4 regions of the Rhizobium sp. O111 genome follow, and region 4 is predicted to be linked to each of the others. Evidence: predicted binding sites of a transcription regulator. Region 4 holds the regulator's gene; each other region holds the start of a gene.
What was found. Region 4 encodes LexA, which represses DNA repair genes until DNA is damaged. Its sites were predicted from a motif close to TGTTCNNNNTGTGTTCNG; they were not measured.

Region 1 (3,078 bases), 430 kb from region 4:
CGATCTCCTCGCGCGCCCAGGCGCTATCGGTTTCCTTCCAGCGGCGCTCGAGGTTGGTGATGATGCCTTCGAAATTCTTGTGCGTCGTGTAGGAGCGTGCGCCGTCGACGTAGTGAAACTCGATCTTTTCCTCGGTGCCGTTGAGGATCACGTCCTGCGCCTTGGCGGAAAGGTCGTTCCAGCGGGCGCCAAGCTTGAAGCCGAAATGCTTGCCAAGCGCTTCGAGCGTCTGGTTGTAATAGGGCGAGGACGACTTGGCCCATGGGGCGATGGCGCCGTCGCGCAGCGTGCGCTCGGGTTCCGGCACGATCAGGTTGGCGTCGATCTTCTGCTGGGCGCCGAGGCCGTCGCAGGTCGGGCAGGCGCCGGCCGGATTGTTGAAGGAGAAGAGACGCGGTTCGATCTCCGAAATGGTGAAGCCAGAGACCGGGCAGGCGAATTTTTCCGAGAAGAGAACGCGTTCGTGCGTTTCGTTGAGCGACTTGTTGGCCGAGCCGCCGGCGGCGGTTTCCTCCACTGGCAATGGCTTGTCGGCGAATTCGGCGATGGCGAGGCCGTCGGCGAGCTTCAGCGAGGTCTCGAGGCTGTCGGCCAGACGCGCCGAGACATCGGCGCGCACGACGACGCGGTCGACGACGATATCGATGTCGTGCTTGTACTTCTTGTCGAGCGCGGGAGCGTCGGCGATCTCGTAGAACTGGCCGTCGATCTTGACGCGCTGGAAACCCTTTTTCATGAGCTCCGCGAGTTCCTTCTTGTACTCGCCCTTGCGGCCGCGTACGAGCGGGGCGAGGATGAAGAGGCGCGTGCCTTCCTCGAAGGCGAGGATGCGGTCGACCATCTGGCTGACGGTCTGGCTCTCGATCGGCAGGCCGGTGGCCGGCGAATAGGGAACGCCGACGCGCGCGAAGAGCAGGCGCATATAGTCGTAGATCTCGGTGACGGTACCAACAGTCGAGCGCGGGTTACGCGAGGTCGTCTTCTGCTCGATGGAGATCGCCGGCGAGAGGCCGTCGATCTGATCGACATCGGGCTTCTGCATCATCTCGAGGAACTGGCGGGCATAGGCCGACAGGCTCTCGACATAGCGGCGCTGGCCCTCGGCATAGATGGTGTCGAAGGCGAGCGAGGATTTGCCCGATCCCGACAGGCCGGTCATGACGATCAGCTTGTTGCGCGGCAGATCGAGGTCGATGCCCTTCAGATTGTGCTCGCGCGCGCCACGGATTGAAATCGTCTTCAGTTCGCTCATCGTCTTCTGCTTCAATGTCTCGGGGGGATAAGAAGAGCCTTTATGTAGTGATGCCGGCTGGCGAGTCGAGGCTGAATATCCCTGTGGTTCACGCTTTTCGATTCCGTTGACACGATGATAATGATAAAATAGAACAAATAAAGAACAAATTTCGTTGTGGATTAACGAAGCTCAACCGCACACCGGCGAAGTCCGATGGGGTAAGGTGTTGTCAATTTCGTTGCGCATGTTGCGGGTTTCGCAATATCGGCAACACGACAAGAAGGTGAAAAGTATGGCTGGCAGCGTGAACAAGGTAATTCTGATCGGAAACGTGGGTGCAGACCCCGAAATCCGTCGGACGCAGGACGGCCGGCCGATCGCCAACCTCCGCATCGCGACATCGGAGACCTGGCGCGACCGCAATTCGGGCGAGCGCCGCGAAAAGACCGAGTGGCACACCGTCGTCGTCTTCAACGAAGGCCTGTGCAAGGTCGTCGAGCAGTACGTCAAGAAGGGCGCCAAGCTCTATATCGAAGGCGCGCTGCAGACCCGCAAGTGGCAGGACCAGCAGGGGCAGGACCGTTATTCCACGGAAGTCGTGCTGCAGGGCTTTGGCTCGACGCTGACGATGCTCGACGGACGCGGCGAAGGCGGCGGCGATCGTTCTGGCGGCGGTTACGGCGGTGGCCGTGGCGGCAATGCCGGCGGTGGTGATTTCGGCGGTGGCGGCGGCTATGGCGACGATTACGGTTCGCCTTCGCAGTCGTCCGGCCGGGGCGGCTCGGGCGGCGGTTCGTCTTCCGGCGGCGGCGGCAATTTCTCGCGCGATCTCGACGACGATATTCCGTTTTGATCGGAAGACAGACCGCATGGTTTCAGACGGCGCGCCTCGGGGTGCGCCGTTTGCGTTTTAACTGAAAGCTCAGACGGGCGAGGGAACGAGGTTCATCGCCGACTTGATGCCATCGACGACGAACTGGGTCGCCAGCGCCGCCAGGATGACGCCGAGCAGGCGGGTCAGGATGGCGCGGCCGGTGACGCCGAGGAAGCGGTCCAGCCGATCGGCGATCAGGAGCGCAAGGAAGAGAAGCAGCAGGCTTGCGGCGATCACGATGATCAACTGCGCCAGTTCGAAGGCTGTCTGCATCGAGCCCGCGATCAGGATGGTCGCGGAGATGGCGCCCGGGCCCGAGATCAATGGGATGGCCAGCGGGAAGACGGCGATGTTCTGGATGTGGTCGACGGTGATCGCGGCCGTGCCGGTCTTCTCCTTGCGATCCTGGCGCTTCTCGAACACCATTTCAAAGGCGATCCAGAAGAGCAGCAGGCCGCCGGCGATGCGGAAGGCGCCGATCGAAATGCCGAGCACGCCAAGCACGCTTGATCCGAAGAGCGCGAAGACGGCGAGAATGATGAACGCGATGATCGTGCCGCGCAGCGCGACCTGCTTGCGCTGGGCTCTGCTCATGCCAACCGTGAGGCCGAGAAAGATCGGCGCGAGACCCGGCGGATCGATCGTCACGAGCAGGGTTGTAAAGGCGTTGATCAGTTGGTCGGCGCTTGCCATCATGTCTCCGTATACCCATATCCGGGCTTGGTTTTCGCGCGATTGTGATGTGGGCAAACCGATTTTGCAAACGGCGCGGCGTGCGTGGTGGCGATTGGGGCCGATAAGCCCCGTTTTGCCCTGATTAGACCGTAAAAGCCTGTTCAAAACTTCCTGCAAAATTGGCTTAGGAACAGCCTTTCCGCTATAAATCTTCAAGTGATTCTAGAAGAGATGTGATCCATTTTGACTGAGCAAACACCCCCCGGCGGCGGGAAGCTCCCGCCAGGCATCGAGC
Region 2 (3,078 bases), on a different contig from region 4:
AGGCCCGAAGCGAAGCGCAAGTGGGGCGCGTGGAGTGTTGGCAAGCTCGCCGATGAATTTGAAACCAAGAACCCGAAGGTCATCGACGACCTTTGGGGGAAGCCGAAGAAGAGATAGCGGAAGCTTTTCGACGGCGCGAACGATCTCGCCACGGGGAACGATCACAGTCTCTCGGGTGATCGCGCGAGCGCAAGCATGGGCCGCGCCCCAGGTGTCGGCAATCGCCACGCGGGCGGTCAGCCCGGTCGCGCGGAAGCGATTGGCGACACCCGTCAGCATCGGCTCCTCGCCACCTTGGAGGTGGTCCGCGCCTTCGGTGTCGAGAACCAGCCCATCCGTGCCATCGACCGCGACGATCGGGGAATAGATGCCGAGCGCCCAGAGCGCGATACGCTCGAGGGCGGCTGCGTCGGCGGCCGGGTCGGCATCGACCATCATCAACCCCTGGAACAGGGCCTGCGCCTTCGCTGCAGGCATGCCGACGCGCAATCCAGCCTTGCGTGCGGCAGCGTCGGCGGCGGCGACCCAGCGCTTCGAGCCCGACCTCGCGATAACGGCGATCGCCTGCTCAGGCTGAATAGAGGGATCGCCCCGCCGTACCCTGTCGGTCGAAAGATCGGGAAGAAATATCGAGACGACCCTTGTCATCACAGGCTCCAACTTCAAACTCAGCACACTCGCCGGCACGCGATCTCATCAATTCCAAAAGCCACTTCGCTCGCCCCACACCCGGCACGGGCAGCGGGTCCGATGGCAGCGCGCTCACCCTCCACCTCGTCACCGACGCCGTCGGCTGTCCGAAGTCGTTCGCTTCAGTCTGCCGTCGCCAACGCCGCACCACGATCCCGAGTGTCCCGGACTTCTCCGCGGCGAGCTGCAGTCTTCGCGACGACACCATTGGCAGGCGGACGAGCTCGCCGACGACCGCGCCGAGGCGACCGTAGCTGAGAGCCTCCTCCATGCTGGCGAGGACGTCCTCCTCCCTGCCGGCCTCGACGAAGATGACCCGGTCGGGATGGAGGCCTGCCTGCGCTAGCGCTGGCATGAAAAGGTCGGGCCTTGTCAGGCACCAGACGATCTTGCCCTTCGTCCTTGCGGCAACACCTGCGGCGAAGAGAGCGGCCGCCGCACCGTCGACGGTGCCTGACCCACCACCGGCGAATTCATGCAGTGCCCCGTATGCCAGGCCGCCGCCCGGGAGTACGGCATCGATCTCCGGGACACCAAATGGCAGACAGCCAGCCTTCTTTGCTACGCCGCCCTCGATCGAGGAGATGCGTTCGCGCAGTTCAGCGATGGCTAGCTCGCGGGCAGCCGACATCGGTCACGAATCCTCTGGAAGTCGCGGTGGACAGGTACGACATCATGCCGTGAAAACTCGGTTGTTCTCTTTCTGTTCCGTATCGATGACGGCGTCAAGATGCCTTGGAAACCGGAATCTTACGGCGTGGATTAGAGATTCGAAAATTTAGCGAAACGAATCAATTTGGTAGCGAACGCGGCTAAGGCGGTGACCTGGTTGAAAATATTTTTAAGTGGGTTAAAGGTTGGGCTCGACTTCTAAATGTAGCTGGCTCAAGCGCGGCGACAAGGTTTAGCAGTCCTTCCGGGCCTTCATCGCGCTGGCCAGCATGTGCGTACGCTCTAGTTACATATTGAAAACAGCGAGCCGACAGGATGCCGTCACCGCGACCCTACACTACCCTCACACCCCGATGGCCGTTATCTCGTGGTGAAAAGTCGGCTTTGGCGATTGAGCAATCCACCTTGAATTAACCGGCAAGCATGGGACGAGCTTGGACAGTTTGTAGATGAGAATGTTCGGCATAACGAGCGCCCTTTCGGCCTCGCCGGCTACCGAAACATGCTGCTCGATGACTTCAAAACCGTCCCCGACCTCCACTCCCAAGCAACGAAGATCGTGTGCGAGCCGCCGTTACCGATGGCGCGTCTGGAATTTCGAGCTTCACCGATCGGCAGCTTTGTCGGGCTCCCCGTGAACGGGCGAGAGATTTCGTTTACGGAACAAGTGATCTACAAATTTGCCAACGCGAAAATCGTGGAAGTATGGTCGGTGATCGACAAGATCGACAAGATCGAAATCGAGAAGCAGCTTTCCAATTATGGGCTCGCGCGCCATACAGGTGGAAGCCGCCTCAAGTCCAGGACATGAACCTGGTCGCCACTCAATGATCATCTTCGCTGTCGGCGGGTACCACAATTCCGACGTATCGTACGGGCTCGCATTCGCATCACGAAAACCCCTACCAAAGCACATCACCGTCACATAGACGCCTTCGGAATTACAGACCCGGTACGACTGCTGTTGCGGCCGATGTGCTATGATGCTGTCACTGATCGCCTTTGCCAGGATCGGCGCGTCCTGAGGATGCACCCTCGCGAGATAAACCTCGATTGGAAGGCCCTGCTCGGCTTCGGCAGGGTCGACGCCAAAAAGCGTTGCCAGGGCGTTGTCGGCGTACAATACGTTCTCGGGAAGGTCCACGTAAAAAAACCTGAATCGGGCACTTCGTTTCCAAATAGCTCGGTCGAAAAGGTCGTGGCCCGTGGGGAATTTGGGGTGCTTGGACGCTGTCCGTACGAGCGCCTTGTGCAGTTTGGCTAAACGAACGAGCTCCGATCATTGGATAAGTTGGGCCGACCGGAAAAGAGTGACAATTCCGCGACCCAAGCGATTAAGGAAACCACTCGGTAACCGAGTTTTGATGTCACCGGTTGACCGAATCAGGAATATTCGGAAACGTTTTATTAGCGACCTGAGTCCGGCTTTCCTACAAGGAACCCCAATGACTTACTTCACCGAAAAGGCCGACTTGCTGAACGTCATGGCGAACGCAAGCCGTTTACAAGTTTTGACGACATTACGAGATGGAGAGATGGGCGTCGGCAAGCTCGCCGAGACTGTTGGCCTGAGCCAGTCTGCTCTCTCCCAGCACTTGGCCAAACTTCGAGCAATGGACCTGGTGTCCACACGGCGTGATGCTCAGGCAGTTTATTATTCTGTGAAGTCCGACAGGGTTTATGCCGTATTGGACATGCTAAGCGACTTGTTCGACG
Region 3 (3,078 bases), 980 kb from region 4:
CCGCCAGGAAGTGGCGGTCGTGGCTGACGAAGAGCATGGTGCCCTCGTATTGCGACAGGGCCTTGATCAGCATTTCCTTGGTGTCGAGATCCAGGTGGTTGGTCGGCTCGTCGAGGACGAGCAGGTTTGGCGGGTCGAACAGCATCTTGGCCATGACCAGACGCGCCTTTTCACCACCGGAGAGAACCCGGCACTTCTTTTCGACGTCGTCGCCGGAAAAACCGAAGCAGCCGGCGAGCGCGCGCAGCGGTGCCTGCCCGGCAAGCGGAAAACTATCTTCCAGCCATTCGAGAACCGTGCGTTCACCATCGAGCAGGTCCATGGCGTGCTGGGCGAAATAGCCGAGCTTGACGCTGGCGCCGAGCGCAACCGTGCCCTGATCCGGCTCGGTCGAGCCCGTGACCAGCTTCAGCAGCGTCGACTTTCCGGCGCCGTTGATGCCCATGATGCACCAGCGCTCCTTGCGGCGAACCATGAAGTCGAGGCCTTCATAGATCGTGCGGCTGCCGTACTTCTTGTGGACGTTCTTCAGGTTGATCACGTCTTCGCCGGAGCGCGGCGCGGGAAGGAACTCGAAGGCGACCGACTGGCGGCGCTTGGGCGGCTCTACGCGGTCGATCTTTTCCAGCTTCTTGACGCGGCTCTGCACCTGCGAGGCGTGTGAGGCGCGCGCCTTGAAGCGTTCGATGAACTTGATTTCCTTGGCAAGCATCGCCTGCTGGCGCTCGAACTGGGCCTGCTGCTGCTTCTCGTTCTGGGCGCGCTGCTGCTCGTAAAAGGCATAGTCGCCGGAATAGGAGGTGAGCTGGCCGCCATCGATCTCGATGATCTTGCCGACGATGCGGTTCATGAACTCGCGGTCGTGCGACGTCATCAAAAGCGCGCCGTCATAGTTCTTCAGGAACTCTTCCAGCCAGATCAGGCTTTCGAGATCCAGATGGTTGCTCGGTTCGTCGAGCAGCATGACATCAGGGCGCATCAACAGGATGCGGGCGAGCGCCACGCGCATCTTCCAGCCGCCTGAGAGGCCGCCGACATCGCCGTCCATCATTTCCTGGGTGAAGCTCAGGCCATCGAGCACTTCGCGGGCGCGGCCCTCGAGCGCGTAGCCATCCAGCTCCTCGTAGCGCGCCTGGACCTCGCCGTAGCGCTCGATGATGCGATCCATCTCGTCGAGCTTGTCGGGATCGACCATCTCGGCTTCGAGTTCGCGCAGCTCGGCGGCAACGACGCTGACGGGGCCGGCGCCTTCCATGACCTCGGCCACGGCGCTGCGGCCCGACATTTCGCCGACATCCTGGTTGAAGTAGCCGATCGTGACGCCCTTTTCGCCGGCGACATTGCCCTCATCGGGCTGCTCCTCGCCGGTGATCATGCGGAAGAGCGTCGTCTTGCCGGCGCCATTCGGGCCGACGAGGCCGATCTTCTCGCCCTTGTTGAGCGCCGCCGAGGCCTCGATGAAGAGGATGCGGTGGCTGTTCTGCTTGCTGATATTTTCGATGCGGATCATGGGAAGTGTGGTCCAAAACAGGTTTTCGGCGCCCTTATGCCACGCAACACCTGAGATGTCGCCCGTTTTCCGCAGTGCACCAAATGTTCAGGTTCGACCGTTTCCCTGTGGTGACAGCCGCGCGGGACTTCCAAACATCAGACGGCACTGATACGTTCCATATTTGTTCCCGAGTCGCGCTTTTGCCGCGACGCGTATGCTAGAGGCTGAAGAATAGATGCAGGCGGCGGCCTATCTCGAGAAACTGAACGAGCGGCAGCGTCTTGCCGTGGAGCATGGGGTCGGTCAGGGACCGGATACGACGGGCGGTCCGCTTCTGATCATCGCCGGCGCCGGATCGGGCAAGACCAACACGCTGGCGCACCGGGTGGCGCATCTGATCGTCAACGGCGCCGATCCGCGGCGCATCCTCTTGATGACCTTCTCGCGCAGAGCGGCGTCCGAGATGGCGCGACGCGTCGAGCGCATCTGCCGCCAGGTGCTCGGCGCCAAATCCGCCGTCATGACCGACGCGCTGACCTGGGCCGGCACCTTTCATGGGATCGGCGCGCGACTGCTCAGGATCTATGCCGAACAGATCGGCCTCAATGTCGATTTCACCATTCACGACCGGGAAGACAGCGCCGACCTGATGAACCTCATCCGGCACGAGCTTGGCTTCTCGAAGACCGAAAGCCGGTTTCCGACCAAGGGCACGTGTCTCGCGATCTATTCGCGCACGGTCAATTCCGAGACGCCGTTGAGCGAAGTCCTGAAGACCTGGTATCCGTGGGTGGCGACCTGGGAAGAGCAGCTGCGCGAGCTGTTTGCCTGCTATGTCGAGGCAAAGCAGGCGCAGAACGTGCTCGATTACGACGACCTATTGCTCTACTGGGCGCAGATGGTGAGCGATCCGGAACTGGCAGCCGATATCGGTGGGCGTTTCGACCATGTGATGGTCGACGAGTACCAGGACACCAACCGGCTGCAGTCTTCCGTGCTGATGGCATTGAAGCCCGGCGGGCGGGGCTTAACCGTGGTCGGCGACGACGCGCAATCCATTTACTCCTTCCGGGCGGCGACGATCCGCAACATTCTCGACTTCCCGAAAACCTTCGAGCCACCGGCCGATATCATCACGCTCGACCGCAACTATCGTTCGACGACGACGATCCTTGCCGCCGCCAATGGTGTCATCGAACTGGCGCGCGAGCGCTTCACCAAGAATCTCTGGACCGACCGGCAATCCGAAGAGCGGCCGAAGCTGCTCACCGTCAAGGACGAGAACGAGCAGGCGAACTACATCGTCGAACAGGTGCTGGCGAACCGCGAAGTGGGGATGACGCTGAAGCAGCAGGCAGTGCTGTTTCGCACCTCCTCGCACAGCGGCCCGCTCGAAGTGGAGCTGACACGGCGCAACATCCCCTTCGTCAAGTTCGGCGGGCTGAAGTTCCTGGATTCGGCACATGTGAAGGACATGCTGGCGATCCTGCGCTTCGCGCAGAACCCGCGCGACCGGGTCTCCGGCTTCCGCCTGTTGAAGATGCTGCCGGGGATCGGGCCGCAGACGGCGGGCAAGATCCTCGACA
Region 4 (3,078 bases):
TTCGATCGCCCCTCGATCAGCCTGCGCAACATCGCGCTCTCGGCGATGCTGATCATTCTGATGTCGCCATCCGAGGTGCTGGGCCCGAGCTTCCAGATGTCCTACGCCGCGACGCTGGCGCTGGTCGCGGGCTTTGCTGTGTGGACTAGGAGGCGGCATCGCGAAAGCGTTCTTCTCACGCATCCCGCGATAAAGCCGGTCATGGTCACGCTTCGCTTCTTCGGCGGCATCGCGCTGACCTCGATGATCGGCGGTTTCTCGACGGCGCTGTTTTCGATCGAGCATTTTCACAGGCTGAGCGGCTACGGCCTTCCCGCCAACCTGCTTGCCATGCCCGTCATCTCCTTCATCGTCATGCCCTTCGGAATGGCCGCGATGTTGGCGACGCCATTTGGCCTCGACGCTGTGCCGTGGAAGGTCGCCGGCTTCGGGCTGGATCTCGTGATCGACATCGCAAAGATGGTTTCCGGCTGGGGCGGCAGTGTCGATATCGGGCGGATTCCCGAATGGTATTTCGCGATCGCCGTACTCGGCTTCCTCGTCTGGGGGCTGATGCGGACGCGCCTGCGATGGATCGGCGCTGCGGTTGCCGCGCTTGCAACGATCGTCGTCGTCCTGCTGCCTGCGACACCTGCGCCAGAACTCGTCGTGTCCGAGGATGGAAGCCTTGTGGCGGCAGTTACAGGCGACGGCCTTGCCAGCAACCGCGAACGGCCGCCCGACTTCATCTTCGGGCAATGGCAGCGCGCGCTCGCGATCGAAGACCACAAGCCGCCGGATGTGATCGAAGGCGAGGCATTGTCCATTCCCAGGAGGGGTGAGCCAAGGCCACGACTGACACTGAAACAACAACGCGAAGCGCGCGCCATGATGCGCGAAGCAGCGGCTTCGACAAACGACAGCGGTTTCCAGTGCCTCAAGATGGCCTGGTGCGTGACAGCGCTCGATAGCGGCTACGTCATCGCGACGCTCGAAAACGCCGCCTATCTCGGTCCCGCCTGCGATGTGGCCGATATCGTCATCACGCCTGTCCGTCTGCGCCAGGCGACATGCCGTTCCGGCGCAATGCTATTGACCGGCGAAACCCTCAGGCGATCGGGCGCCGTCGAAATCCGTATCGACGAGCAGGGGACACCCGTCGTCAAAACCGCCTATGAAAGCCTCGGTCGCCCCTGGTTGCGCCATCGCGCCTATGACTGGCGCAACGACAGCTTCAGCGACGACCAGTCACCGCCTGGCGATGTCACCACTCAGTGATACCGGCGAATAAGCCCGACGAGCTTGCCCTGAACCTTGACGCGGTCAGGCCCGAAAATGCGGGTTTCGTAAGCCGGGTTCGCAGCTTCCAGCGCGATCGACGCGCCCTTGCGGCGGAAGCGCTTCAGCGTCGCCTCTTCATCGTCGACAAGCGCCACGACGATGTCGCCGGGATTGGCGGTGTTGCCGTTGCGGATGATGACGGTGTCGCCGTCGAAAATGCCGGCTTCGATCATCGAGTCGCCCTTGACCTCGAGCGCGTAGTGCTCGCCGGAGCCGAGCATGTCGGCGGGGACGGTGATGTCGTGGGTGTTGTTCTGGATCGCCGAGATCGGCACACCGGCGGCGATCCGGCCCATGACGGGAACGGACGCCGAGTTGCCGTTGTCGGCGCTGGGCGCGGCCTTCGGGGCAGGGGCCGCGGCCACCGGCTGCGGCTTGCCGAGGCTGCCCTCGATGACGCTCGGCGAGAAGCCGCGTCGCGGCTGCAGGCTCGGATTATAGGCTTCCGGCAGCTTGATGACCTCGAGCGCGCGCGCCCGGTTTGGCAGCCGGCGAATGAAGCCGCGCTCTTCCAGCGCCGTGATCAGCCGGTGAATGCCGGATTTTGATGCTAGATCGAGTGCATCCTTCATTTCGTCGAAGGATGGCGGAACGCCCGACTCTTTCATCCGCTCATGAATGAACAGAAGCAGTTCTTGTTGCTTGCGTGTCAGCATCGAAATGAACCCCAGAGTCGTGAAACAAAGCCAGAACGGACACTATATGTTCCATATGTGTTCCGCAAGTGCCTAAATTTTCGTAAAACTTGGCTCGGAATCGTCGCGATTTTGCACTTCATTCGATTTAACCGCGCTCGCCTCTTGCATTGTGGCGAAAGCCAGCGCACATCTCTGCCGATTTCGGGAGGATTTGCCGATGAGTGACCCCCATCCCCTGGACCACGTGGTGCTGCCGGTGGTCAATATCGAGATGGCGCGCGAGCGCCTGGGCAAGCTCGGTTTTACCGTCGCCGCCGATGCGCGGCACCCATTCGGCACCGAGAATGCCTGCGTCTTCTTTGCCGACAAAACCTACCTCGAGCCGCTCGGCATCGCCAGCCTGGAGACTTACGAAGCGGCCATCGGAGACGGCAACGTTTTCACCGCACGTGATCGTGCCTTCCGCTTCCGCTGCGGCGACGACGGCCTGTCGGCTATCGTCTTCGGTACGCCGGATGCCGATAGCGATCACGCCCGCTTCATCGACGATGGCATGAGCGGCGGCGAGATGCTGAGATTTGCCCGGCAGATGAAGATGCCGGATGGTTCTGAGGCGACCGCCGCGTTCCGCCTGGCTTTCGCGGCCGATCTGCGCGCACCCGATTTCTTCCTCTTCGCCTGCCAGCGCGTCAACCCACTGCCCAGCGATCTCAAGGCCTTGGAAACCCATGCGAATGGCGTTTTGGGCATCCTGTCGATCGTGCTCTCGTCGTCCGATCCCAAGGCGTTCGCGCCGCTGTTGCAGCTGGCGTCTGATGCGCAGGCGACCCGCGAGGAGGCGTTCGGTGTCAGCCTGGATGCCGGCAACGCCCGTATCAATATCCTGTCGCCGGATGGCTTGAACGCTTACTACGATCTCGCCGAGCCCAAGGCCGATCGCGGCCTGCGTGGCGCGGCGATTGTCTTTTCCGTTGCCGATCTCGCCGTGACAGAGGCGCATTTGGCTGCTAACGGGATCACCTATACACGCAAGAACAATCGAATTCTGGTGAAGGCCGCACCCGGCCAGGGCGCGCTCTTCGCCTTCGAGGAGAAACGATGACTGAGACCAATTCCGAGG

Region 1: a site for LexA is predicted at 1,382-1,399, ahead of uvrA (excinuclease ABC subunit UvrA). Genes of this name have one in related genera too.
Region 2: a site for LexA is predicted at 1,384-1,401, ahead of ACVTFQ_RS26015 (ImuA family protein). Genes of this name have one in related genera too.
Region 3: a site for LexA is predicted at 1,664-1,681, ahead of ACVTFQ_RS01770 (ATP-dependent helicase). Genes of this name have one in related genera too.

What each region holds. Positions count from the first base shown of each region.
Region 1 is NZ_JBSHXL010000001.1:1,758,611-1,761,688, reverse strand. It holds gene uvrA (excinuclease ABC subunit UvrA) at 1-1,252, opposite strand, end outside; gene ACVTFQ_RS08950 (single-stranded DNA-binding protein) at 1,527-2,087, shown strand; gene ACVTFQ_RS08945 (MarC family protein) at 2,157-2,801, opposite strand; gene gyrA (DNA gyrase subunit A) at 3,027-3,078, shown strand, end outside.
Region 2 is NZ_JBSHXL010000003.1:50,425-53,502, reverse strand. It holds gene ACVTFQ_RS26020 (Y-family DNA polymerase) at 1-648, opposite strand, end outside; gene ACVTFQ_RS26015 (ImuA family protein) at 569-1,321, opposite strand; partial or broken gene ACVTFQ_RS26010 (ester cyclase) at 1,772-2,080, shown strand; gene ACVTFQ_RS26005 (PAS domain-containing protein) at 1,967-2,506, opposite strand; gene ACVTFQ_RS26000 (ArsR/SmtB family transcription factor) at 2,808-3,078, shown strand, end outside.
Region 3 is NZ_JBSHXL010000001.1:355,426-358,503, reverse strand. It holds gene ACVTFQ_RS01775 (ABC-F family ATP-binding cassette domain-containing protein) at 1-1,510, opposite strand, end outside; gene ACVTFQ_RS01770 (ATP-dependent helicase) at 1,728-3,078, shown strand, end outside.
Region 4 is NZ_JBSHXL010000001.1:1,332,758-1,335,835, forward strand. It holds gene ACVTFQ_RS06840 (ComEC/Rec2 family competence protein) at 1-1,257, shown strand, start outside; gene lexA (transcriptional repressor LexA) at 1,251-1,976, opposite strand; gene ACVTFQ_RS06850 (VOC family protein) at 2,176-3,060, shown strand; gene kdsA (3-deoxy-8-phosphooctulonate synthase) at 3,057-3,078, shown strand, end outside.